Regions from separate parts of the Thioalkalivibrio sp. ALE10 genome, predicted to be linked through region 3. Evidence: riboswitches for the same ligand, from Rfam matches in the RefSeq annotation. Region 3 holds a riboswitch; each other region holds the start of a gene.
What was found. A riboswitch is a leader RNA that binds a small molecule or an ion and turns the genes downstream of it on or off. The one in region 3 is predicted to bind cobalamin.

Region 1 (7,605 bases), on a different contig from region 3:
TGAGGTAGGCCAGCGAGCTGGGCCGCAGGGCCTCGTGGTGATTGACCGCGACCAGCCGCCGCTCGGCGCGGCGGCAGACGGTGCGGGCAATATGGCAATCCGCGGTGGCCGGGCCGCCCCCCGGGAGGATGAACTCCTCCAGCGGCGGCAGCTCGTCATTGAAGCCCTCGAGCTCGACATCGAGGCGCTCCACCGACGCCTCCGGCAGGGCCTGATGCCCCGGCACCGCCAGCTCCGCGCCCAGGTCGAACAGCTCATGCTGGATCAGCGACAGCGAACGCCGTACGTCCTCGGGCAGCTCGTGCACCAGCACCCGCCCGATGACGCTGTTCAGCTCGTCCACGTCACCAAAGGCTTCGACGCGATGCGAGTCCTTGTCCACGCGCGAGCCGTCACCCAGGCCGGTACGCCCCTCGTCACCCGTGCGGGTCGCGATCTTCGACAGTCGATTGCCCATGACCTTACCTCTGCTGCTGATAACGCAGTTTCACGAACGCGGCGCGGCCGGGGTTGTTGTAATCGGCATCGTTAACCGAGTCACGCGCGACCACGTAGTCGCGATCGAAAAGATTCGACAGCGAAGCCTCGATACTCCATTCCGGATCAAATCGATAGGCCGCACGCAGATTCATGGTGCCGTAGCCCGAGAGCCGCTCGTCATTGTCAGCATCGTTGTAGCTGCGGCTGCGGGCGAGGATCGTACCGCCCACGGAGAAATCACCGATCCGGCGGTCCAGGTCGAAACGGGCTGACGCCGGCGGACGGCGACGCAGTTCATTGCCGGTGTCACGATTTTCCGTATCCAGCAGGGTCAGCGAGACCCGCGAATTCCACGGACCGAGGTCGTGGCCTCCCTCGACTTCCAGTCCGCGAATCCGTGCCTCGTCGACATTTTCGCGCACCGGGAACCCGGTAATGAGGTCGTCCACGCGCGTCTCGAACACCGCGACGTCGACATACGCGAGACTCGCCGAGTACCTCGCCCCGAGCTCAAACGTCTCCGACTCCTCCGGTTCGAGGTCCGGGTTTCCGCGGAATCTCGCCGGGTCGGAAAAGGGCCAGTAAAGGTCATTGAAGGTGGGTGCCTTGAACGCGGTGCCGTAGCTGGCGCGCAGCCGCAGGGCGTCGGTTGCCTGCATGCCCCAGGCGACCTGCCCGGTGGTCTTCTCGCCGAACGCTTCATTGTCGTCGTAGCGCAGCGAGCCTTCCAGATCGTGGTTGCCGAGCTGGGTACGTACGACCGAATAGACCCCTACGTTGTAGCGCGAGTCCTCGTCGTAATCCGTGGTACTCGAGATCCGGTCCTCGTAGGCGTCTACCCCGGCGATCAGGTCGGTGAGTTCACCCAGGCGGACATCGTTGCGCCAGGTCAGCTGATCCCGCTTCGTATCGAATCTCGAAGAGAAAAACCCCCCCGCGAAATTGTCGTTTTCGTCCCGACTATGGGCCACTGCAAGCTCGGTATCCCAGCGACCAAGAACGGGCAATCGGAGACCGGCCTGCATCGCCGCGTGGACGAAATCGGTTTCATCCTCGAAACCATCGAACTCGGTATTGCCTTCGGAATAGAGGACATTGCCGAAAAGTTCGATCCCGTTGTCGAGGCGGTGGGCAACCTTGCCGGCCAGCGAGGTGTTGTCATAGCCATCCGGATCGTCGTCACCCACGTCGTCCTGCACGTCGATGCCCTCGGTATCGAACATACTGACGGACAGGCTGTAATCGGTGCGCCCGGTGCCGCCGGCCACACCGATTCCGGCCTCCCAGGTGCTGAAGCTGCCGGCGCCAAGGAAGGCATTGACCCGCGGCGGACCTTCGCGGCCCGCGCGGCTGAAGACCTGGGTCACCCCGCCGATGGCATCGGAGCCGTAGATGGAGGTGCGCGGCCCGCGCACGATCTCCACGCGGTCGATCTCCTCGGGCGGCAGGAACTGCCAGCTGGCACCGCCGGTGGTGGCCGACCCCATGCGCACGCCGTCGATCAGCATCAGGTGGTGATCGGAGTTCGTTCCCCGAAGGAAGACACTGGACGTCTTGCCGAACGGGCCATTACCCGCCACCGAGACCCCGGCGCGCCCCTCCACCAGATCGGTGAACTGGCGCGGCTGCAGGCGTTCGATCTCTTCGCGGTCGATGACCGTCACCGAGGCCAGGGCCTCGTCCACGGTCTGGCTGAGACGGGTCGCAGTGACCTGAACGGGTTCCAGGGTCGCGGAGTCGGAGTCGGTGCCCGGCGCCTCGTCGGCCACGGCCGGGGACACGGCTGCAACGATGGCTGCGGAAAGGATACTGCGTTTCATGTCTTCGGATCTCCCGGCGAGCCGCCCGCACGCCGCTGGTTCACGGGGATCGCGCCGGCGCGAGGGAGGAAGACGAGGAACGCATTCCCGGCGGGAAACGGGTACGGGGACCCGTGGCGGGAACGGTCATCCGTCTCGCACGCCCTCCGCGTGCCGCACGACCATTCCCCGGCCGGTCTCCGGGCTGACGAGCGGGAGATTCCCGGCGGGCGGCGCCTTCCCGTGTCCATGACACAGTGGCATTCGGCCGCCAGCCTCGAGGATCCACTGCCGAAGGACTCCGGAATGGATCCGCGCTCGATCACCGTTGCGGGGGCAGCGCCGGACTCGCGCCGAAGCGGCGCTCACCGGACTTCCCGTTTAACCCGGCGGCGAAACCGCCAGGGCACCGAGGAACGGGGAGCAGGGTACATGAGCCCCCCCCTGATTTTCCACCCGTGCTCTCCGGCCGACCGCGCGGCGTTCAGGTCTGCCGCGTCTCCTCGGCCTGGCGATAGCGGGCGCCACGACGCAGCAGGCGGCCCCATTCCTTGTCCTGGACCATCGCGTCGAATTCCGGCGAGCGCTCGGCACGCAGGGCCACCGGGTGGGACTCGTCCCCGGTGTTCTGGGCCAGCATCGCCAGGCGCTCGGGGTTGGCCCCGTAGTGGGTCTCGAGAAAGCTGCGCATGCCGTCGGTCAGCGGCAGGTGGTAGACCCGGGTCAGGCGCAGCGCGAGCCACTCCGCCGCACGCCCGAGATCCTGGCGCACCATGCGCACCATGGCGGAGCCCAGCCCGGCCTTGGCGTCGGCGCTCATGCCCACGTACAGCCCGCCGAGATAGGCCGCGGGGCTGGAATAGATCGCCCGCTGGATACTGGGGTTGCTCAGCTCCACCAGCGGGTCGAGCAGCAGCGCCAGCTGGATGCCGATGCGCTTGGCGGTATCGCCGTCCAGCGGCTTCTTGCCGAAGAAGATGAAATCGCCCTCGCGCCGGATCTGCAGCTCCTCGAGATATTCGCACAGACCGTCGGCCAGCCGGATCTTCTGATCATCGTCCAGTTCGATCAGCTCCTCCGACACCCGGATCCGCCGGGCCGAACGCTTCTGCCAGCGCTGATCACCCTTGCGGTCCCGTTCGCGCCGGCGCAGGTTTTCCCAGCGTTCCACCGCATTGGCGTAACGGCTCTGCGCCTGCATCAGGCGGTCCCGGGCTTCACGCAGTTCTTCCACCTGCGACATCGCGGCACCCAGGATACGGCCGTCGGGGCTCTTTACGTCCGGCTCCGCCTCCAGCATGGTCCGCAGGCCGGCCAGCACCTGCTGTCCCATGACCGGCAGGGGTTCGCGCAGATGCTGCTGGGTGATGCCACTGGTCTCGCTCTGCGCCAGCAGCATCCCCAGCGAGCGGAGACGGCTGATCACCCCGGCCTGGGCCACGCGGAAGCGGTTGCTCTGGTATTCCAGCCGGTCCAGCGCCCGGCCCAGCTGCCAGGGCCCCGACCATTCGAAACTCAGGCGCTTGATCTGGCGCCCGTTGACCAGCTCGAAGGCGAGCACGAAGATCGCCTGGACATCATCCAGGGTGCAGCGCGTAAGGTCATCCGCATCCGCCGCGGAGAACAGGCGTTCGAGAAACTGGTCGATGCGGCGCACGCCGTCCTCGCGCGTCGGCGCGACCCCGCGCAGGCGGTCACGCAGCAGCTCGGCGAGATCCGAATCCTCGGCGTGCAGCCGCTCCAGCGCGGCCATGCGCGCGTCGGCGGTGGCCTCCACCAGGTCCGCGACCCGCGCATGCAGCCCCAGACGCCGATAGATCTCGATCTGCTCGGCGGTGGAGGCCAGCGTCGGGTCGCCGGTCATTTCGCGCACCGCGACCGCCACCGCCTCCGGGGAGACCTCCACCTCGTGCAGCAGCACCGCCGCCGACTGGCGCCGCCGCATGTCCGGCGTCATCTCGCCCATGGCCAGGTCACGGGTCGCGAACAGCAGATCCGGCAGCAGATCGATGGTATTGCGCAGCTGGACCTGCGAGCGCTCCTGACGCCGCCCGCGGGTCGCATCGGCGACAAAGCGCGCGATCAGGCCGATCACCCCGAACAGCAGGGTGTAGACCGCGAAGAAGACGAAGTTCTGGGTGGGAGCCGCATGGCCGAACCCGAGGAAATAGCCGCCCTGCATCGCGAGGAAGGTCACGGGGCCGGCCGCCCACAAAAGCTGCAGCAGGTTCAGCGACCACGGGACCTTGCGGGCACTGGTCGCCACCTCGGTGATGCGGCTGCGTCCCGCAGCCTCGATCAGGACCTGGTCCTGATTCGACTCCTGCGTTTCGGGGGCCCCCGATGCCTCGGACTTGCGTTGACGAAAAAGGCGGAACACCCCTACTCCCCGAACACCGGAATCCCCGGTCAGTGTAAAGCTCGAATGCCCCGCACGTCGCCGTCAGAACGGCGGGGACCCACACTGGACCCGTGCCGGAGGCCGGGGTTCACCGCGCGGAAGAAATCAGCTCGTCCGCCGGCGGCACCGAACGCACCCCGGGGTCTTCGCGCCCGCAGAGATAGTCACGGGTGAGCGGAACGGCATCCTGCCGACGCGCCATCTGGATATGGAACACCACCTGCTTCCACCAGCGGAAAGTGCCCTCGCAGCTGGCCAGATAGAACTCCCACATGCGGCAGAAGCGCTCGTCGAAACTGGCCGCCGCCTCTTCACGGACTGCCTGAAAGCGCCGGTACCATTCGGCCAGGGTTTCGGCATAGTGCAGCCGCCAGAATTCGATGTCGGTGGTGTACAGCGGCGTGGGCTCCAGCGCTTCCATCACCTCGGACAGGGCGGGGGTGTAACCGCCGGGGAAGATGTATTTCTTCAGCCAGGGGTTGGCCGTGCCCGGTGGCTCCTGGCGACCGATGGTGTGCAGCACCGCGATCCCGTCGGGCTTGAGCAGGTCGTTGACCCGCTGGAAAAAGGTGCCGTAGTTCGGCTGCCCCACGTGTTCGAACATGCCGACACTGACGATCCGGTCGTACTGATCGTCGTGCTCGCGATAGTCCTGGTACAGGAAGCGCACCTTGTCCTCCAGACCCCGGCGCTTCGCTTCGTCCTGCGCTACCCGCAGCTGCTCGCGCGACAGGGTGATGCCATCGACCCGGACATCCGCGTGCTCGGCCAGATACATCGCCAGCCCGCCCCAGCCGCAGCCGATGTCCAGCACGCGCATGCCCGGCTCCAGGCACAGTTTCTGGCGCAGGACCTCGCACTTGGCCTGCTGCGCCTCCTCCAGGCTCATCCCCGGCTCGGCGAAATAGGCGCAGCTGTAGAACATCCCCTCGTCCAGGAACCGCCGGAACAGCCATTCGTCCACGTCGTAGTGGTGAGAGATGTTCTTGTAGCTGCGCGCCACCCGGTTGCCCTGCTCCACGAGGGCGCGCAGCGAACGCGTCAGGAAACCGACCCGCTTCTGGAACATCGGCGCAAAATTGCGCATGGTCATATCAAGAAAGGCCCGCAGCCCTTCCGGACCGGGCGACCACAGCCCGTCCATGTAGGTCTCGCCCAGCTCGAAACCGGGATCCCGCGCAATGCGCTTCAGGGCGCCGGCATCATGCAGCTGCATGACCACTTCCGGCTCGCCGCTGCCAAAACGCTGCTCGGTGCCATCCGGGTGACGCAGGGTCAGCGTCCCGGAGCGAACATACTGTTCCAGCATCCGTTCAATCATTACTGAGTGCCCCCGATTCCCTGAAATCCGGCACGATTCCGTGTCCGGCTATTTTTATACTGAGTCTAACTCTCACCTCCGGGCCCGTCCAGTGGAGCCGGTCCGCACACCATCCGTTGTACCAACGCATCAAGCGTAGTGCATCCGGGAAACACCGCCACCGCGAGCGCCGGCGTAAAAATCCGCGGCGTCTTTCCACATTGCCGCAAACGGGCTACCCTCCGGACATGACCTTGCGCCCGACTCAAGCCTGCGATCAGTGCACCCTGCGTCAGCTCTGCCTGCCCATGGGTCTGCCGGATACCGAGCTGTGGCAGCTCGACGAGATCGTGCAGCAGCGCCGTCCGATCGAGAAGGGCAGCACGCTGTTCGCCATGGGGTCGCCGTTCGAATACCTGTATGCGGTGCGCACCGGCGCGATGAAAACGGTGCTGATGGGTGACGACGGGACCGAGCAGATCACCGGCTTCGCGCTGGCCGGCGAACTGCTGGGACTGGATGCCATTCACCAGGGGTCCCACCCGGTCACCGCCATCGCGCTGGAGTCCACCAGCGTCTGTGCGGTCCCGTGGTCGCTGGTGGATGACCTGTCCGGCCGCCTGCCCACGTTCCGGCAGCACCTGATGGGGGTGATGAGCCGCGGCCTGGCGAGCGAGGAGAACCTGCACGCCCTGCTCGGCCAGCGCAGCGCGGAGCAGCGTCTGGCCACCTTCCTGCTCTCGCTGTCGCAGCGTCATCAGGCACGCGGGCTGGCAGCCAACCGTTTCATCCTGCCGATGTCGCGCGCGGAGATCGCCAACCACCTGGGCCTGACGCAGGAAACCATCAGCCGGCTGTTCACGCAGATGCGGCGCCAGGGCCTGATCGAGCTGCACACCCGCGATCTGCACATCCCCGACCTGGATGCCCTGCGGACCACGGCCGGCGTCAGTACATCCGCCGCCAGCAGTGCCTGACACCCGGGCCACCGGGGATTTCTGGTCGTTCGCCGAGACCGCCTGGAACGATCCGGCGCTGCACGAGCGGCTGATGGCCTGGCAGGATCACCATGGGGCTGACGTGATTCGGGTGCTGTTCGCCGCCTGGCACCCCGGTCCACTGGCCGCCGACGATCTCGATCGGCTGCACGCCCGGGCACGCGACTGGAGTACCCGCGCCACCCTCCGGATCCGGGCCCTGCGCCGACGCCTGCACACCCCCGAACGACATGCCCTGTACCGCGCCCTGCTGGAACTGGAATTGCGCGCGGAGCACCTGGGGGCGCTGCACCTGCTGCAGGAATGCCCGCCTCCGGCCGCCGCCGCAGCCCCGAACCGGCGCCCGCGCGCGGCCACCATCGAGGAGCGCCTCGCCCGCCTCGAGCCCGGGCTCCCGCCGGCCGAACGCTCCGCAGGCGCCGCTGAACTCGCCTCGTCCTCGGTCCCGGGCCTCCCCTGAGCGGCCGCGTCGGCAAAACATCGACCACGCCCCGACCTCCCCTGCACGCAGCCCCCGGTTCCGGCTATCCTGACGGGTTCCACTCAGCCAGACGGCAACCGAACATGTCCGACGCAATGCGCGACCAGCTCCTCAAGACCGGCCTGGTCGACGAAAAGCAGGTCAAG
Region 2 (7,605 bases), on a different contig from region 3:
GCATGGTGCTGGACACGGCGGCGACGGTGATCGGCGGCGCACGGCATCTGGAGATGTTGCCGGAGCGGCCGGGGCAGGAGCGCCTGGTGTGGCCGTCGCCGCTGGAGACCGCGCTGGACTGGATCGAGGCGCGCGCCGGTCAGCCGCTGTGCGTGCTCGCCAGCGGCGACCCCTTCTGGTTCGGGGTGGGTGCGACCCTGATGCGGCGTTTTCCGGTCGCGCAGACCTGCGTCTGGCCGGCGCCCTCGGCGTTCAGTCTGGCCGCCGCGCGCATGGGCTGGCCGCTGCAGCAGACCCGCTGCCTGTCGGTGCACGGCCGGCCGATGGAGGTGCTGCGGCCCTGGCTGCATGACGGCGCGCGACTGCTGATCCTGAGCCGCGACGGGGATACCCCGGCGGAACTGGCGCACTGGCTGACCGGGCTCGGCTTCGGCGATTCCACCCTGACCGTACTGCAGTCCCTGGGCGCGGACCGCGAGGCGGTCGTCCGCGCGCGCGCCGGGGCCTGGCCGGAGGTCGCGATCGAGGCGCTGAACACCGTGGCGCTGGAGTGCCGGGCCGATCCGGCGGCGCAGGTGCTGGCGGCCAGTGCCGGCCGGCCGGAGGCGCAGTTCGAGCAGGACGGGCAGATTACCAAGCGCGAGGTGCGGGCGGTGGCGCTGGCCCTGCTGGCGCCCGGACGCGGCGAGCAGCTGTGGGACGTGGGCGCCGGCTCCGGTGCCATCGGCATCGAGTGGATGCTGGCGGATCCGGCCAACACCGCCGTGGCCATCGAGCCGCGCGCGGAGCGCCTGGAACGCATCGCGCGCAACGCGAGCACGCTGGGGGTGGCGGCGCTGCGGTGCATCCACGGGCGGGCGCCGGAGGCACTGGGAGACCTGCCGCCACCCGATGCGATCTTCATCGGCGGCGGGCTGACCACGCCGGGGCTGGTGGAGCACTGCATCGACCAGCTGCGCCCGGGCGGGCGGCTGGTCGCCAGCAGCGTGACCGTGGAAGGGGACGCGGTGCTGGCGGCGGCGCACGAGCGCCACGGCGGCGAGCTCACGCGGATCAACGTCAGCCGCGCGGAGCCGCTGGGCGGCATGGCCGGCTGGCAGCCGTTGCGGCCGGTGACCCTGTGGTCGCTGCGCCGGAGCTGAGGGAAACGCCGAGCGGGGCGCGTGTCCGGGTGACCCCCGGCGTCGGCTTCGCCTCGGCCTGCACGGCCGGCGAGCTGGAGGCACTGGTCCGCGAGATGCTGGCCGAGGCGCATACCGGGTTGCGGGTGGGGGGCGGCGAGGCGATCGAGATCCGGCTGCTGGCGGCCCCGGCGCACAAGGGTGACAGCCCGGTGCTGTGGAGGGCCGCGCGCGACCTGGAGCTGGAGCCGGTGTTCGCGTCGGCGGCCGCGCTGGCCGCGCGCAACGCGGCCCTGTCCACGGACTCGGCGCGCTCGCGTGCCGTCGCCGGGGTCGGTTCGGTGGCGGAGGCGGCGGCGCTGGCGGTGGCCGGCGACGGGGCGCGCCTGCTGCTGCCGCGGCGGCTCTCCGCGCGGGCGAGCTGCGCGGTCGCGGTGCGCATGGTGAACGGGACGGACGAGCTTTTCGAGGAGGGGTGATGACGGTTCATTTTGTCGGAGCGGGGCCGGGTGCGGCCGATCTGCTGACCTTGCGCGGGCGCGATCGCATCGCGGCCTGCCCGGTGTGCCTGTATGCCGGTTCGCTGGTGCCGGAGGCGGTGCTGGAGCATGCCCCGGAGGGGGCGCGCGTGGTCAACACCGCGCCGCTGACGCTGGACGCGATCATGGAGGAGATCGAATGCGCCCACGCGGCGGGCCAGGACGTGGCGCGCCTGCACTCCGGCGACCTGTCGGTCTACAGCGCGCTGGGCGAGCAGATCCGCCGGCTGGAGGCGGCCGGGATCGAGTACAGCATCACGCCCGGCGTGCCGGCATTCTCCGCCGCCGCCGCGACCCTGGGGCGGGAACTGACGGTGCCGGAGGTGGCGCAGTCGGTAGTCCTGACGCGCACGCCGGGACGGGCGTCCTCCATGCCGGAGCGCGAACGGCTGGCGAGCTTTGCCGCCACCGGGGCGACCCTCGCGATCCACCTGTCGCTGCACAATATCGAGACCGTGGTCGAGGACCTGCGGCCGCACTATGGCTGCGACTGCCCGGTGGCGATCGTCTTCCGCGCCAGCTGGCCGGACGAGACCGTGGTGCGCGGTACGCTGGGGAATATCGCGGAACGGGCGCAGGCCCTGACCACGCGGCGCTCGGCGCTGATCCTGGTGGGCCCGGCGCTGGACCCGGGCGATTTCCGCGACAGTGCGCTGTATGACCCGGCGCACGTGCGCCGTTACCGCGGCATGGACGGGGACTAAGCGGCGGTGCCCCCGATCTTCCGCAGGCAGGGATCACGCCGGTGAGTGTCGTGGGACACGGGGCTTTTCGCCTGCAAGCAGGCTCCTACATCGTCGCGAACTTGTAGGAGCCTGCTTGCAGGCGAAGGTGGGGCGCCCCTGGTCAGGATAACGGAAAGGGGACCGCCGGGCGGCGGCCCGCGTTTTCCCGCGTGGTTCAGCGGCGGCGGAAGTTGTCGTGGCAGGCGAGGCACTGGTGGCGCACGCCGTTCAGGGCCTCGGTGGCGCGTAGCTGAAAGCCCTCGTCCTCCAGGTCGTCGGCCGCCTCGACCTTGCGTTGCAGTTCCGTGGTCGCCTCGCGGTAGGCCGCCTTGTAGTCGGCGAACTCCGGAGCCTCCCAGACCGCGGGCAGGGCCCCGGGTTCGCCGTCGGGCGCCGGTGTCTCGCGGGCGAACCAGGTGTCGATGTCGGCGGCCCCGCGCGCGAGTTCGTCGGCCAGCTCGGGCAGACGTTCGGCGAACGGTGCGTCGTAGCGCAGGATCTGCTCGATGCTGCGGTAGGTCGCCGAGGTAGCCTGCATGCTCTGCTGGCGAAAGCGCTTGAAGGCCTCGGTGGCGTCCACCCCGGCCGGATCGTCCAGGGTCTCCGCAAAGTCGTTCCCCCAGGGGCCCGGCATCGGCACGCTGATCTCGTCTTCCGCGCCTGCGGTGCCGGCCGCTGCGAGCAGCAGGGCCAGCGACAGGCCGGCCGTCAGCGACCGGCGCGTGGATGGCATCCGTTTCATGGCGATTCTCCCTGTTCGTTCAGAAGCGGAACTGGTGCTGCAGGTGCAGCTGCCAGTTCGAGGTGTCGGTGTCGCGGTCCAGCCACATGAGCTGGGTCTTCTGCCGCTGCCCCCGGTGGTACCAGTTAAGGCCGGCGCCCCATTCGCGCTGCCAGCGCTCGTCGCCGTCCAGGTCGTCGCCGGCGTCGTGGCGCAGTACCGCGTGGCGAGCGGCGAGCTCGAGGCCCTCCAGCGGCAGCGACTGCGCCAGTTCCAGCTCGGCGCCCAGGTCGTGGTAGCTCGCGGTGCGGTCGGGGGAGACATTGCGGCGGTAGGCCGCCAGCGACAGCGAGGTATGGCCGAACTTGACCACCGCATCGGCGGTGGCGGTGACCCAGTCGGCGCGCTGCCGGTCGACCGTGTCCTCCTGCCCGCGGCTCCAGTCGCGCAGGTGGTTGCGGCTGGCGGCCTGCAGGCCGGCGCCCAGGGCAACGGTGCGCTCCACGGCCCGGCCCACCGTGGTGTTGTCGCGCGGGACCGAGCCCACCGGGGCCCAGGCGCCACGGGCGCTGAACAGGTGCCCGGAGGTGGAGGGCCGGTCGTCGCGCTGATCCAGGCGCCCGCGGCCATCGAATATCCCGACCGCCCAGGCGCGGTCGTCGCCCGCGCCACCCAGCAGGGCGAGGCCGGTGTCGCGTCCTGCCGGGATCTCGAACTGGTTGCCGGCGATGCTCAGTTCGGTGAACAGGCGGTTGGGGCCGCCGATGTCCCGCGCCAGACCGAAGGGGACGGTGAACTGGCCGGCCCGCAGGCCCAGGTGTTCGCCCGGGCCGTACTGCAGCCAGATGTCGCGCATGGACAGCTCGCCGCTGCTGAAATCCGGCTGCAGGCGAAAGCTCAGTTCGGGGTGGAACAGGGTGCCCGAGGTGTCCAGCCAGGCGCGCCGGAAATCGAATTCGCTGCTGGAGCCGTCCGGGTCATGCTCGTAGCTGTAACGGCCCTGGATCAGCGGATCCAGGGTGACCTGCAGGCCGTCTTCCGCGTCGCCGAATTCGAAACCGGCCTGCGCCGGCGCGATGCCCGTGGCCGTCACCAGGCACAGGGTAACCAGGGCCGGCACGGCAGGCCGCCCCGGCTGAGGTTGGGTCCTTTTCATTGTTGTGTTGCTCCCCTGGACGTGCGACCCCGCACGCCGTGGATGAAACGACGCCGGCAGTCGGGCAAGGGAGCAGGGGGGAAGGGGCGGACACGCCGGCCCCGGCCCGCTCGGCCGCCCGCCGCGGCGTCGGGTTTCCTCCAGGCCGGTCTCCGGACTCGCGAAGGGGATGCAGGACATCCCGGGCGGATCGCCTTCCCGCGGGCATCCCGTGGATGCGCCGCAGTGGCACTGGATCCGCCTGTCTTCACCTACCGTTGCGGGGGCAGTGCCGGCATTGTGAACGTCGATTCACGCACCGGCTTCCCGATTATCCCCGGCGTCGTGGGCCGGGGCACCTGAAGGCGGGCGGACTGTAACCGCGTCCCGTCACGCGGGCAAGGGCGGAGCCGGGTTGATCTGTATCAAGGTTACGCAGGATTGCACCACCCGGCCGGCCCGTGATGGGGGTATTTCTTTTAGACTGAGTCCATGTGGTGACGGTTTGCAGCCGGGCCGCATCCAGACCAATAAAAAGGAGCGAACCATGCAGAAGAAGCGCATTTTCCGGGGGCTGCTCGTCTCGGCCTGTACGGCCGTGGCCCTGGGCCTCTCCGCCCCGACGTTCGCCGGCGATTACGATCAATACCGCGACATGTTCGAGCCGCTGCCGGCCCTGCCGCCGATCCCGGCCGACAATTCCCTGACCGACGAGAAGGTGGAGCTGGGCAAGTTCCTGTTCTTCGAGCCGCGCATCTCCAGCTCGGGCGTCATTTCCTGCGCGACCTGCCACAACCCCGCGCTGGGCTGGGCTGACCGCATCCCGCGCGCGACCGGGCATGCCGGCCAGGTGGGCGAACGCAACAGTCCGACGGTGCTGAACTCCGGGTTCTTCGAGGCCCAGTTCTGGGACGGCCGCGAGGATGACCTGGAAGGCCAGGCCCTGGGGCCGATCCAGGATGCAGTGGAGATGGCCATGCCGCTGGAGGAGGCGATCGCGCGCCTGGAGGAGTTCCCCGAGTACATCGAGATGTTCGACGCGGCGTACCCGGATTATGACGGCGACAACGTCGTGAACACCGATCACGTGGCCAAGGCCCTGGCTTCGTTCCAGCGTACCCTGAATACGCCGAACTCCGATCTGGACCGCTGGCTGGTGGGTGACGAGGACGCGATGAGCGAGCAGCAGAAGCGCGGCATGGCCCTGTTCGCGGATAACGGCTGCGTGGCCTGCCATCGCGGCCCGGCGCTGACGGACTCGAATTTCCACCAGATCCAGGTGCCGGGTTCCGAGGACAAGGGGCGCTATCTGGTGACCGGGGAGGAACGCGACAAGTACGCCTTCAAGACCCCGACGCTGCGCAACGTGGCCCTGACCTACCCCTACATGAACAATGGCGAGACCGAGACCCTGAAGGAAGCCATTGAAATCATGGGTCAGGAGATGCTGGACACCGACTTCACGGAAGACGAGCTGGAAGACATCGAGGCGTTCATGCACGCCCTGACCGGCGAGATGCCGGACGTCACCATCCCGGCCCTGCCGTGATCCATCGGGGGCTCGGCGGCTGAACGCTGATGCCCCCTTCGTCGAGGCTTTCGAGGCCCCCTCCATGTCCTGGAGGGGGCCTTTTTGATGGGTGCCGCTATTCCACCGTGATGGTGATTTTTTCGGAAACCACCGGCGGGTCGAAGCTGATGTGGCGATAGTCCATGAAAAGCAGCTGCAGGGTATGGGTGCCGGGCTCCAGTTCTACCTCACCTTCGGTCTGGCCACCTCCGAAGTGGTGTTTGTGGTCCGTGAAGGGCAGGGAGGCATCCAGGTCCACTTCGTCCAGAGGCTTGTTTACGAGCAGGTGGTGGTGCCCGGTGTTGTCGGCGTCGACGCCGGCCGGGGCTACCCCCATGCCGCGCAGTCCCATGCGTATATGTACCGGGCCCTCGACGGTGTCACCATCCTGCGGGCTGATGAAGTAGACCTCGGTCCCCTCGGCGGGTGCCGGGCGATCGGCGAGCGCCGATACGGGCAGGACAAGCGCGGCGGCAAGGGCCACGGACGAGGCCATGAAGATCCGGTTTCTGATCATCGGAGAACCTCCTTTTCCGGGTGAAGGGCGCAGGGACCGGGTCTCGGGGTCCCTGAAGGAAGTGTAGACGGTCCGGGGCGGGGTCAAGGGCGCGGTCGTCTGCTACCCTGTGTGGCCCTGTTGACTACCGGAAGCGAGTGTTCGCGCATGGCCTTTCGTACCCGTTTTGCCCCCAGTCCGACCGGCTATCTGCACATAGGCGGTGCCCGCACCGCGTTGTTTTCCTGGCTGTATGCCCGCCACCATGGTGGCGAGTTCGTACTGCGTATCGAGGACACCGATCTCGAACGCAGTACCGCCGAGTCGGTGAATGCGATCCTCGAGGGCATGAACTGGCTGGGCCTGACCTACGACAAGGGTCCGTTCTACCAGACCGACCATTTCGACCGGTATCGCGAAGTCATCGATCAGCTGCTGGCCTCCGGCCACGCCTATCGCTGCTATTGCACGAAGGAAGAGCTGGATGTGATGCGCGAGGAGCAGAAGGCGCGCAAGGAGAAGCCGCGCTACGACGGCCGCTGTCGCGCCCGAACCGAGCCGCGCGAGGGCGTGGATCCGGTGATCCGTTTCCGCACCCCGGACGAGGGCGCCACCATCGTTGATGACATGGTGCGCGGCAAGGTGGCGTTCCAGAACAGCGAGCTGGACGACCTGATCATCGCCCGCTCCGACGGTTCGCCGACCTACAACCTCACGGTGGTGGTGGACGACATGGACATGGGCATCAGCCATGTGGTGCGTGGCGACGACCATTTGAACAATACCCCGCGCCAGATCAACATCCTCAGGGCCCTGGGTGTGGAACCGCCGCGTTACGGGCACCTGCCGATGATCATGGGGCCGGACGGCGCGAAGCTGTCCAAGCGCCACGGGGCGGTGTCGGTGATGCAGTTCCGCGAGGAGGGCTACCTGCCCGAGGCGCTGCTGAACTATCTGGTGCGGCTGGGCTGGGCCTACGGGGACCAGGAGATCTTCTCGCTGGACGAGCTGGTGCGCCTGTTCGATATCGAGGACGTCAATCAGTCCGCCTCGGCCATAAACCCCGACAAGCTGCTGTGGCTGAATCAGCACTACATCAAGACCCTGGACCCCGACCATGTGGCGCTGGAGCTGGGCTGGCATCTCGGGCAGCTGGGCGTGGATCCCGCCGAGGGGCCGGAACTGCGGCAGGTGGTGCTGGCGCAGCGGGAACGGGCGCGGACGCTGCGCGAGATGGCCGAGAACAGCGTGTATTTCTATCGCGACTTCGACGAATACGATCCGAAGGCCGAGCGCAA
Region 3 (7,605 bases):
TCACCTCGCGCAGGCCGGTTCTCTGTGGGAACGCCTGATCTCGCAGAACCTCGCCACCCACAGCCTGTAGCTGCGGCTAGTTCGTCTGGTTCGTCGGCAGGCACTCGGGCAGGGAGGCCTCCAGCGAGCGCGGCGTGATGCCGAGGTCGGCGAAGGTCGCGCAGGTGCTGTCGGTAACCGTGTCCTGCTGCATGAGGTAGATCTGGTCCCGGGTCAGGGGTGCGCGGGGCAGCCATGAGGTCAGCCCGGCGGCGAGGTGCCAGAGGAAAAACGGTACCGGCACGAACACCCGCGGCTGTCCCAGGTGCTCCAGCACCTGGTTCACGATCTGGCGGTAAGTCAGGATGTCCGGACCGCCGAGCTCGAACACCCGGTGTCCGGCCGGCGGTTCGTTGAACAGGGTGGCCACGGCCTGCGCGACATCCGCCACGTGCACCGGTTGCAGGCGGGTGTCGCCGCGGCCGAACAGCGGCACCATCGGCAGCCGCGCGAGGGTCGCGAGGTTGCGCAGGAACGCATCGCCCGGGCCGAACAGCACGCTGGGCCGCACCATCAGGGCGTCGCGGAACTCGGTGGTCACCGCGGCCTCGCCTTCGCCCCGCGCTCGGATGTATGCCGAACGCGAGGCGGGATCGGCGCCGATGCCGGAGATGTGCACCAGGTGTTCCAGGCCGGCCTCGCTCGCCGCCCGGGCGAGCCGGGCGGCTCCCTCCACGTGGATGGTGGTGAAGCGCAGGTCGCGCTGCTCCACGTACAGGCTGACGGCATTCACCGCACCACGCGAACCCGCCACGGCCCTGGCCACGTCGTCATCGTTGCGGATGTCGGCGCTGCAGTGTTCCACCCGCTCGTGCCGTTGCAGGTCGGCCGGTAGTGCGGGGCGGCGGGAGGCGATGCGCACGGCGTGTCCGGCGTCGAGCAGCTGGTACACGATCATGCGGCCGAGAAAGCCGGTGCCGCCAAATACCGTGACCTGATCCGGGTCCATCGGGAGCCTCCTTCTGCTGGGCTTCGTGTGTATGAGAACGTGGAGCTGTACGACGGCGCGGGCAAACGGGGATACGCATGCCGGGACATCTATCGCACGTGGCGGGTTTTGATGATGCGCCGTTCGCGCGGACGTATCGTGGCGACGTGCTGGTGGTGGGCGCGGTGTTCGCCGGCACGCGGCTGGACGGCGTAGTGTCGAGCCGGGTGCGGCGCGACGGCGCCAATGCAACCAAACGTCTGGCCGCATGCGTGCTGGACAGCCCGTTCGCCCCGCAGCTGCACGCGATCCTGCTGCAGGGGATCGCCTTTGCCGGCTTCAACGTGGTGGACCTGCAGGCCCTGCACGAACGGACCGGCCTGCCCGTGATGGTCGTGGCACGCCGGCAACCCGACATGGAGGCCGTTCGACGGGCGTTGCTCGACCATGTCCCCGGAGGGGCCCGCAAGTGGCGGCTGATCGAGGCCGCCGGCGCGATGGAACCGCTGGCGGGGGTCCATGTCCAGCGCTGCGGGATCGAACCCGAAGCGGCGCGGCAGCTGCTGGAGGACCAGCGCGTCCACAGCCACCTGCCGGAGGCCCTGCGCGTCGCGCACATGATCGCCGGCGGGGTGACCGACGGGGCGAGCCGCCACCGTCCGTGAGCCTCTTGAGCCTGAAAGGCTTGCCGCCGACTACAGGCCGATCAGCTGGGCGTGCACGCCGCTGGCGGTGACCGTGTCGAGCAGGCGATGGCTGTTGATCCGCTCCGGGTCGTATTCGACCACGACCAGGTGCGGCTTCTCCTCGTGGCTGGATGCCGCCATCACGCCGCTCATCCCGCGCAGCTCGTCCTGGATGCGTTCGCGGGCCTCGGCGTCGATGGTCTCGTCGATGTGAATGGTTACATCGGCCATGTTGTTGCTCATGATGGCCTCCCGGGTTCGCCCCTCTGGCAAGTTCTTCCTTCGAAGATAGACGTTCGCACCGGATGCTGGGGTTCGGTCGCGCGGCCGGGGCCTTCGGGGGTCAGGCATCCGCCTCCGCGCGGTGGCGGCGGTACAGGCGCAGGGCCGCGAGCCCGACCAGCAGCGAGGCGGCCCCGCCGATGATGAACACCTGGCCGGGGCTGGCGCCCGCCGGTCCGGTGAGTACCCAGAACAGCACCGGTGCCAGCAGCATCGCCCCGAACGACAGGAAGTTGCTCGCGGCGATGAAACGCCCGCGCCGTTCCTCCGGGCTGTGGCCCTGCAGGTAGGCGGTGATCGGCACGATGAAGAACCCGGAGGCAACGCCGAGCAGGGCCATCAGCACCAGGGTGGCCGGGTAACTGTCGGTCGTGAAATACAGCAACGCGCTGATCAGGGCGGCCGCGATCATGCCGGCCGGGGCATGGTGCATGGCGATGCCGCCGCGCGACAGATAGCCGGCGAGGATGCTGCCGGTGCCGATGCCCAGGGCCAGGGTCGTCAGGATGATGCCGGTGGCCAGCTCGCCCAGGCCCAGGTGCATCTCGGCGAACAGCGGGACGTTGAGCTGGTACAACGTGCCCAGGGCCCAGAACCACGCGATGCCGAGGACCACCAGGAACAGCACCCGCTGCGGCCGGATCTCGGCGATCGACTGCACCACGGTGGCGAACGGGTTCAGCCGGAAGGGCGCCGGATTGTTGATCGCGCGGGTGGGGGTGACGAAGAAGCTGGTGATCAGGCCGGTGAGCGACAGCGCCACGATCACCGCCGCCGGGATCCACAGCGCCTCGCCGGCGAACTCCATCACGAAGCCGGCCAGCGCGGTGCCGAGGATGATCGCCAGGAAGGTCCACAGCTGGATATGCCCGTTCGCGCGCGACAGCTGCGCGTAGCGCACGATCTCCGGGAGGATGCCGAACTTCACCGGGCTGAAGAAGGTGCTCTGCAGGCCCATCAGGAACACGGTCACCAGCAGTCCGGGGAAGTAGTCGATGATCAGCATGAGCGCGGCGGTCAGCAGCACCACGGCCTCGGCCGAGCGGGTGGCGACGATCACCGCCTTCTTGCTGTAACGGTCGGCGATGTAGCCGGCCCACGGCGAGAACAGCACGAACGGCAGCAGAAACACGAACCCGACCAGGCTGTAATAGAACGTGCCTTCGCCCTCGGCAACGAACTCGCGCAGGGCGATGAAGATGACGACCAGGCGGAAGAAGTTGTCGTTGAGGGCGTTGATGAAGACCGTCGCCATGTGGGCGACGAAGCCCGGCCTGCGGACGTCGGAAGTGTCGGTCATGTTGGCACCACCGGAGGTATCGCGCACGAGTACCGCTCAGGTTGCGGTCTCCGGCGGCCTGCCGGCAAGCTCGAATTACCTCTCCATCATACCCGAGGAATCGTCATGAGCCGTTTCGAAGAACGCATCACCCGTCTGGAACAGACCCTGCCGCACGTGGAGCCGGCGGAGCTGGCGCGCTGGCGGGAGGCCGGCGAACCGCTGCTGCTGGTGGACGTGCGCCAGCCGGAGGAGGTGGAGGCCGGGTCCATCGAGGGGGCCGTGAACATCCCCCGGCCCAGGCTGGAGGCCAGCATCGAGTCCCATCTGGAGGATCCGGCGCAGCCCGTGGTGGTGTTCTGTGGCGGGCGCGGGCGCTCCCATCTGGTGGCCGAGAGCCTGCGCGCGATGGACATCGACGCTCGCGTGCTGCGCGGCGGATCGGCAGCCTGGCAGGAATACTGCGCGGAGTCCGGTTCCAGTCCGCACCCGGGGTAGTCCTCCGTATGAGCAATGTGGTGACAGAAACGACATGAAAACCGGGGGAAGAACTGCCCATCAAGGCAGCCCTCCCGGTCCCCGGACCGGACGTCCTAGAAGTCGTACCGGACCCCGGCGTGGAGGAAGCGGCCGGGATCCGCCGCCAGCGAACTTTCATTGTCGGCATCGAACAGGTTGTCGATCCCACCGCGCAGGGTGACGTCCTCCCAGGCCGCCGGCGCGTACTCCACGTTCAGACTGGTCAGGGTGAACGAGCGATCCCATTCGTCCCCGGCCACGCGTACCTCATCCACGTAGCGGCTGCGCAGCTGCAGGCGCAATTCTTCCGTGGGCGTCCACAGTGCGCTCGCCACCATGGTGAGTTCCGGCGTGTCGGTCAGGGTCTCCCCGCTTTCCCGATCGATCGCATCCATCCAGGTGCCCCCCCCCCAAGCGCAGCTCCACCTGAGACTTGAAGTCCGCCCAGGCGCAGGTCGCCGGCGATGCCGATCCGCCCGGTGATACCGCTCCCCGCGGTTCTCCGTTGTCCTCCGGGCTCGCGGGCTGGAGCCGTTGGCTCCGGGGCAGACCACCTTCCCGCGAAGTACGCCCTGAACGGACGCGTTCTTCGCAGTGGTTCGCGAGGGTCTGCCGTGACCCGCCTACCGTTGCGGGGGCAGCGCCGGACTTGTGCGCAGGTCGAGGCCGGGCACGCACCGGACTTCCCGTTTCACTCGTCGTCGGGATGGCGACGAAGCACCCGGGGGAGACGGAATATTAGTGAGAACTAATGTGTGGTGTCAAACCAACAGTGTCCGGGTGACCCACGGTCGCGGCGGCCAGTGCCTGGCATGTGGTTTGCTTCGGGATCCGATCGGACGGATTTAAAAAAGGGCCGCCGGGTCGGTGCGGGGGCACCGAGAGCCGACGGCAAAATCCAGAAGAGATGGAGGAGAGAAGGGGCCAGGGGGCCCCTGCATGGCGAACCGACGCTGAGCTGCCGTCGACTCGACAATGGGAATTATACACGGCCGCAAATTGGAATCAATACATATTCGAAAATTTTTTGGAGATGATTTTCCCCTTTTGACAGTAACTTGCGAGCGTTCGGGTGTCACGGGTGGCATTTTCTTGTATTAGCAGCTGCCAATATTCGCAGTTCAGGGCGTGACCGGATCGGCGGCATCGGCATGTGGCCGCGTCATGGCGGGAAATACGAGTTGGCAGGGAGATTGCTTCTTCCGGGCAGGATCATCAGCAAGAGGCCGACAGACCATGACGATGCACCTGAGAATGATCGATTGCGGCGGTCACCTGGACGCCGAAGCCCGCAAGCAGCACGAGCGTGAGCAGGTGGTCTTTCAGCGCCTGCTGGAGTCCCACGACGCAATCCGGAGGGAGCTGGAGTTCATCGAGGGTGGTACCCGGACAGTGACGACGGCAACGGACCCTGAACTGGCCGCGCTGCTGCGGGTGCACGTGCCGGAACTGCATCGGCGGCTGCGCGAGAGCGCACACTTGCGCGACCGTGATCCGCTGTACCGCACCCTTTTCGAGCAGCGCGGGCGCATCGAAGTGCACGTGGAAGAGCGCCCGGACGGCGTGGTGGTGGACGAGGTCAGCGAGGACCCGGGTCTGGCGCACAAGCTGCGCGAGCACGCCACGCAGGTGAACACCTTCGTGCTGGCGGCGCGCGAGCTCGCTCGCCAGTACCCGCCGGTGATAGCCGATGATGCGGTGTCCGAGCGGGTCGGCCGGGTGGCCTGATGGCGGTCGGCCGCGCCGGTTGCGGAAACCGTTGAGCCGGACCGGAACGTGGCGGGCGTCCCGAAACGGAGCTTGCCAAATCCCCGTACGGGGCCTACAAGAATGGGTGGAGTCCACACAACCCTGGAGGTTGATATGTCCCCATCCATGCGTTCAGCACTGTTGGCCGGCGGCCTGATGACTCTGGCCGCCGCGCCCGTTCATGCCGATTCGGCCACGTTCAACACCCCCAGCCTGACACCCGAAATCGCGACCAAGGCCGTCGAGGCCGCGGTAGATGCCTGTCGTGTCGCAACGCACAGGTGACCGCGGCGGTGGTCGACCGCTTCGGGACGACCCAGGCCCTCAAGCGGGATCGGTTCGCCGGTCCGCACACCGTTGGCACTGCACAGAGCAAGGCCTGGACGGCGGTCAGCTTCCGTACCGATACGCTGGAGCTGCGCGATGATGCCTTCCCGGGCGAGGTCAGCTACGGCATCCAGCACCTGCCCAACGTCACCATCCTCGGCGGCGGCGCTCAGGTCACCTCCGACGGGCGCATCGTCGCGGGCATCGGGGTGTCGGGCAGTCCCAGCGGCGAGGTCGACCACCAGTGCGCCATGGATGCGATCGACGCCATCCAGGACGATCTGCTCTGACGGTGCATTATCCGGCCCTGCCCGTACCGGGGAGGGCCGGTTTCAGCGGCGCTTCTTGCGCCCGCGCCGGCGGCGGCCGACCTTGACCCGCTCCGCCGCCGCCTGCAGATGCGCACGGGCCTCTTCCGGCACACGGCGCGAACAGCGCACGCGAACGCCGTCGCGGCCACGCACCGCGGTGATCCTGCCGCCCTGCAGCCCGTGGCGGCTGACCACCTCGCGCACCGCGTGCAGGAAATTGCGCGGCGGATCCCCGCGGGTGGTGTGCACGCTGCCGTCTTCTTCGATCACCACGCTGAAGAGGATGCTCACCTGCCATACCAGCAGAACGGCGGCGATGATCAGAAAGCCGATCATCAGCACAAAGGCGATAAACATCATCAGCGCAGCACGAAGACCGAAACCGGGAGGCGCCGGGCGAGCTCACCCGCATTCGAACTGATCAGATGCAACCGGTCGGCCACGCCCGGGATGTGCGAGGCCATCACCACCAGGTTGGCATCCAGTTCCTTCTGCGCCTGAGCCAGCTTGTCATCCAGCTCCACCGCCACGTCGTTGCTGTGCATCAGCTTCGAATCGGTGCGAATGCCGTATTTCTCGCCCTGTTCGCGGGCGAAGTCCGCCAGATGCCTTTCCATTTCCTCCGGGGTCCGGGCGGCACGGTTGGCCAGGCTCCCCGAAACCGTCACGTAGTACACCGTGGCGTCGTACTCCCGTGCCATCCTGGCCGCGATTTCGAGGCTGTTCTGCAGCTTGTCGGTGTGTTCGAGATCCACCGGGATCATGATTCGTTCAAACATGGTTGCTCCCTTAACGGTTCGGTCGGCCCGCCCGACCTTCCAGCCGTATAGCAGATTCCGGCGGGGCGGGGCAGTCGGCTGACGGCCACGGTGATATGGTTTCACAGTTTTCGTCCCGGAGGATATGCGTTGGCAGCGGAAACAGGGGGCGGGGAAGACCCGTACAAGGTCCGGCTGACCCCGGCGTTCTCCGTACTGGTGGGGGGGCACCGCGGGCAGCGGCTGGAGCGCAACTGGCTGTCGCACGGAGATACCGAAGCCCGCCGGGCCAGTCTGCAGGCCACCCTGGAGCGGGTGCTGCGGCGGCTGTACGGCGCGGCCGCGGAACGTTTCGCCAGTACCGATGCGGTGTACGCGGACGTATCGCCGGTGATGCGGCTGATCACCGGGCGTGCCACCGGGACCAACGAGCTGGCGCGGTCCGCGGCCGCGCGCCTGGATGTGGACCTGCATCTGATGTCCACCAGCCCCGAGACGGCCGGCGAGCCGGGAGCGCATGCCCGCCGTGGCGTGGTGCTGGGGGCCGAGCCCGTTCATGGTGCGGAGGACCCGCCCGAGTCGGTGCACCGCCTGCGGGATGACCTGGCGCTGACGTTTTCGGACATGCTGGTGGCCGTGTGGGACGGTCAGGAACCCCACGAGGTCACCAGTGGCGCGGGGCAGATGATCCGCGACGCGGTGATGCGCCGACAGGGGGTCCTGCTGC

Region 1: linked by a shared signal. The riboswitch ahead of F788_RS0106945 (TonB-dependent receptor domain-containing protein) and the one ahead of F788_RS0106275 (TonB-dependent receptor) in region 3 are both predicted to bind cobalamin.
Region 2: linked by a shared signal. The riboswitch ahead of F788_RS0106840 (porin) and the one ahead of F788_RS0106275 (TonB-dependent receptor) in region 3 are both predicted to bind cobalamin.

The regions. Positions count from the first base shown of each region.
Region 1 covers NZ_KB906452.1:97,575-105,179, forward strand. The annotation lists gene F788_RS0106940 (cob(I)yrinic acid a,c-diamide adenosyltransferase) at 1-457, opposite strand, end outside; gene F788_RS0106945 (TonB-dependent receptor domain-containing protein) at 462-2,300, opposite strand; cobalamin riboswitch at 2,453-2,708, opposite strand; gene F788_RS0106950 (hypothetical protein) at 2,764-4,659, opposite strand; gene F788_RS0106955 (class I SAM-dependent methyltransferase) at 4,769-6,001, opposite strand; gene fnr (fumarate/nitrate reduction transcriptional regulator Fnr) at 6,229-6,957, shown strand; gene F788_RS0106965 (DUF2390 domain-containing protein) at 6,950-7,438, shown strand; gene F788_RS0106970 (DUF2058 domain-containing protein) at 7,543-7,605, shown strand, end outside.
Region 2 covers NZ_KB906452.1:73,403-81,007, reverse strand. The annotation lists gene F788_RS0106860 (bifunctional cobalt-precorrin-7 (C(5))-methyltransferase/cobalt-precorrin-6B (C(15))-methyltransferase) at 1-1,142, shown strand, start outside; gene F788_RS0106855 (cobalamin biosynthesis protein) at 1,172-1,600, shown strand; gene cobM (precorrin-4 C(11)-methyltransferase) at 1,600-2,364, shown strand; gene F788_RS0106845 (cytochrome c) at 2,561-3,127, opposite strand; gene F788_RS0106840 (porin) at 3,147-4,262, opposite strand; cobalamin riboswitch at 4,388-4,619, opposite strand; gene F788_RS0106835 (cytochrome-c peroxidase) at 4,789-5,790, shown strand; gene F788_RS0106830 (DUF4399 domain-containing protein) at 5,888-6,307, opposite strand; gene gltX (glutamate--tRNA ligase) at 6,476-7,605, shown strand, end outside.
Region 3 covers NZ_KB906451.1:405,589-413,193, reverse strand. The annotation lists gene F788_RS0106305 (methionine adenosyltransferase) at 1-70, shown strand, start outside; gene F788_RS0106300 (complex I NDUFA9 subunit family protein) at 77-988, opposite strand; gene F788_RS0106295 (DUF99 family protein) at 1,066-1,632, shown strand; gene F788_RS0106290 (hypothetical protein) at 1,663-1,896, opposite strand; gene F788_RS0106285 (MFS transporter) at 1,997-3,235, opposite strand; gene F788_RS0106280 (rhodanese-like domain-containing protein) at 3,341-3,712, shown strand; gene F788_RS0106275 (TonB-dependent receptor) at 3,808-4,128, opposite strand; cobalamin riboswitch at 4,232-4,451, opposite strand; gene F788_RS0106270 (hypothetical protein) at 4,970-5,461, shown strand; partial or broken gene F788_RS13355 (heme-binding protein) at 5,639-6,099, shown strand; gene F788_RS0106260 (DUF3634 family protein) at 6,142-6,480, opposite strand; gene F788_RS0106255 (universal stress protein) at 6,480-6,899, opposite strand; gene F788_RS0106250 (hypothetical protein) at 7,029-7,605, shown strand, end outside.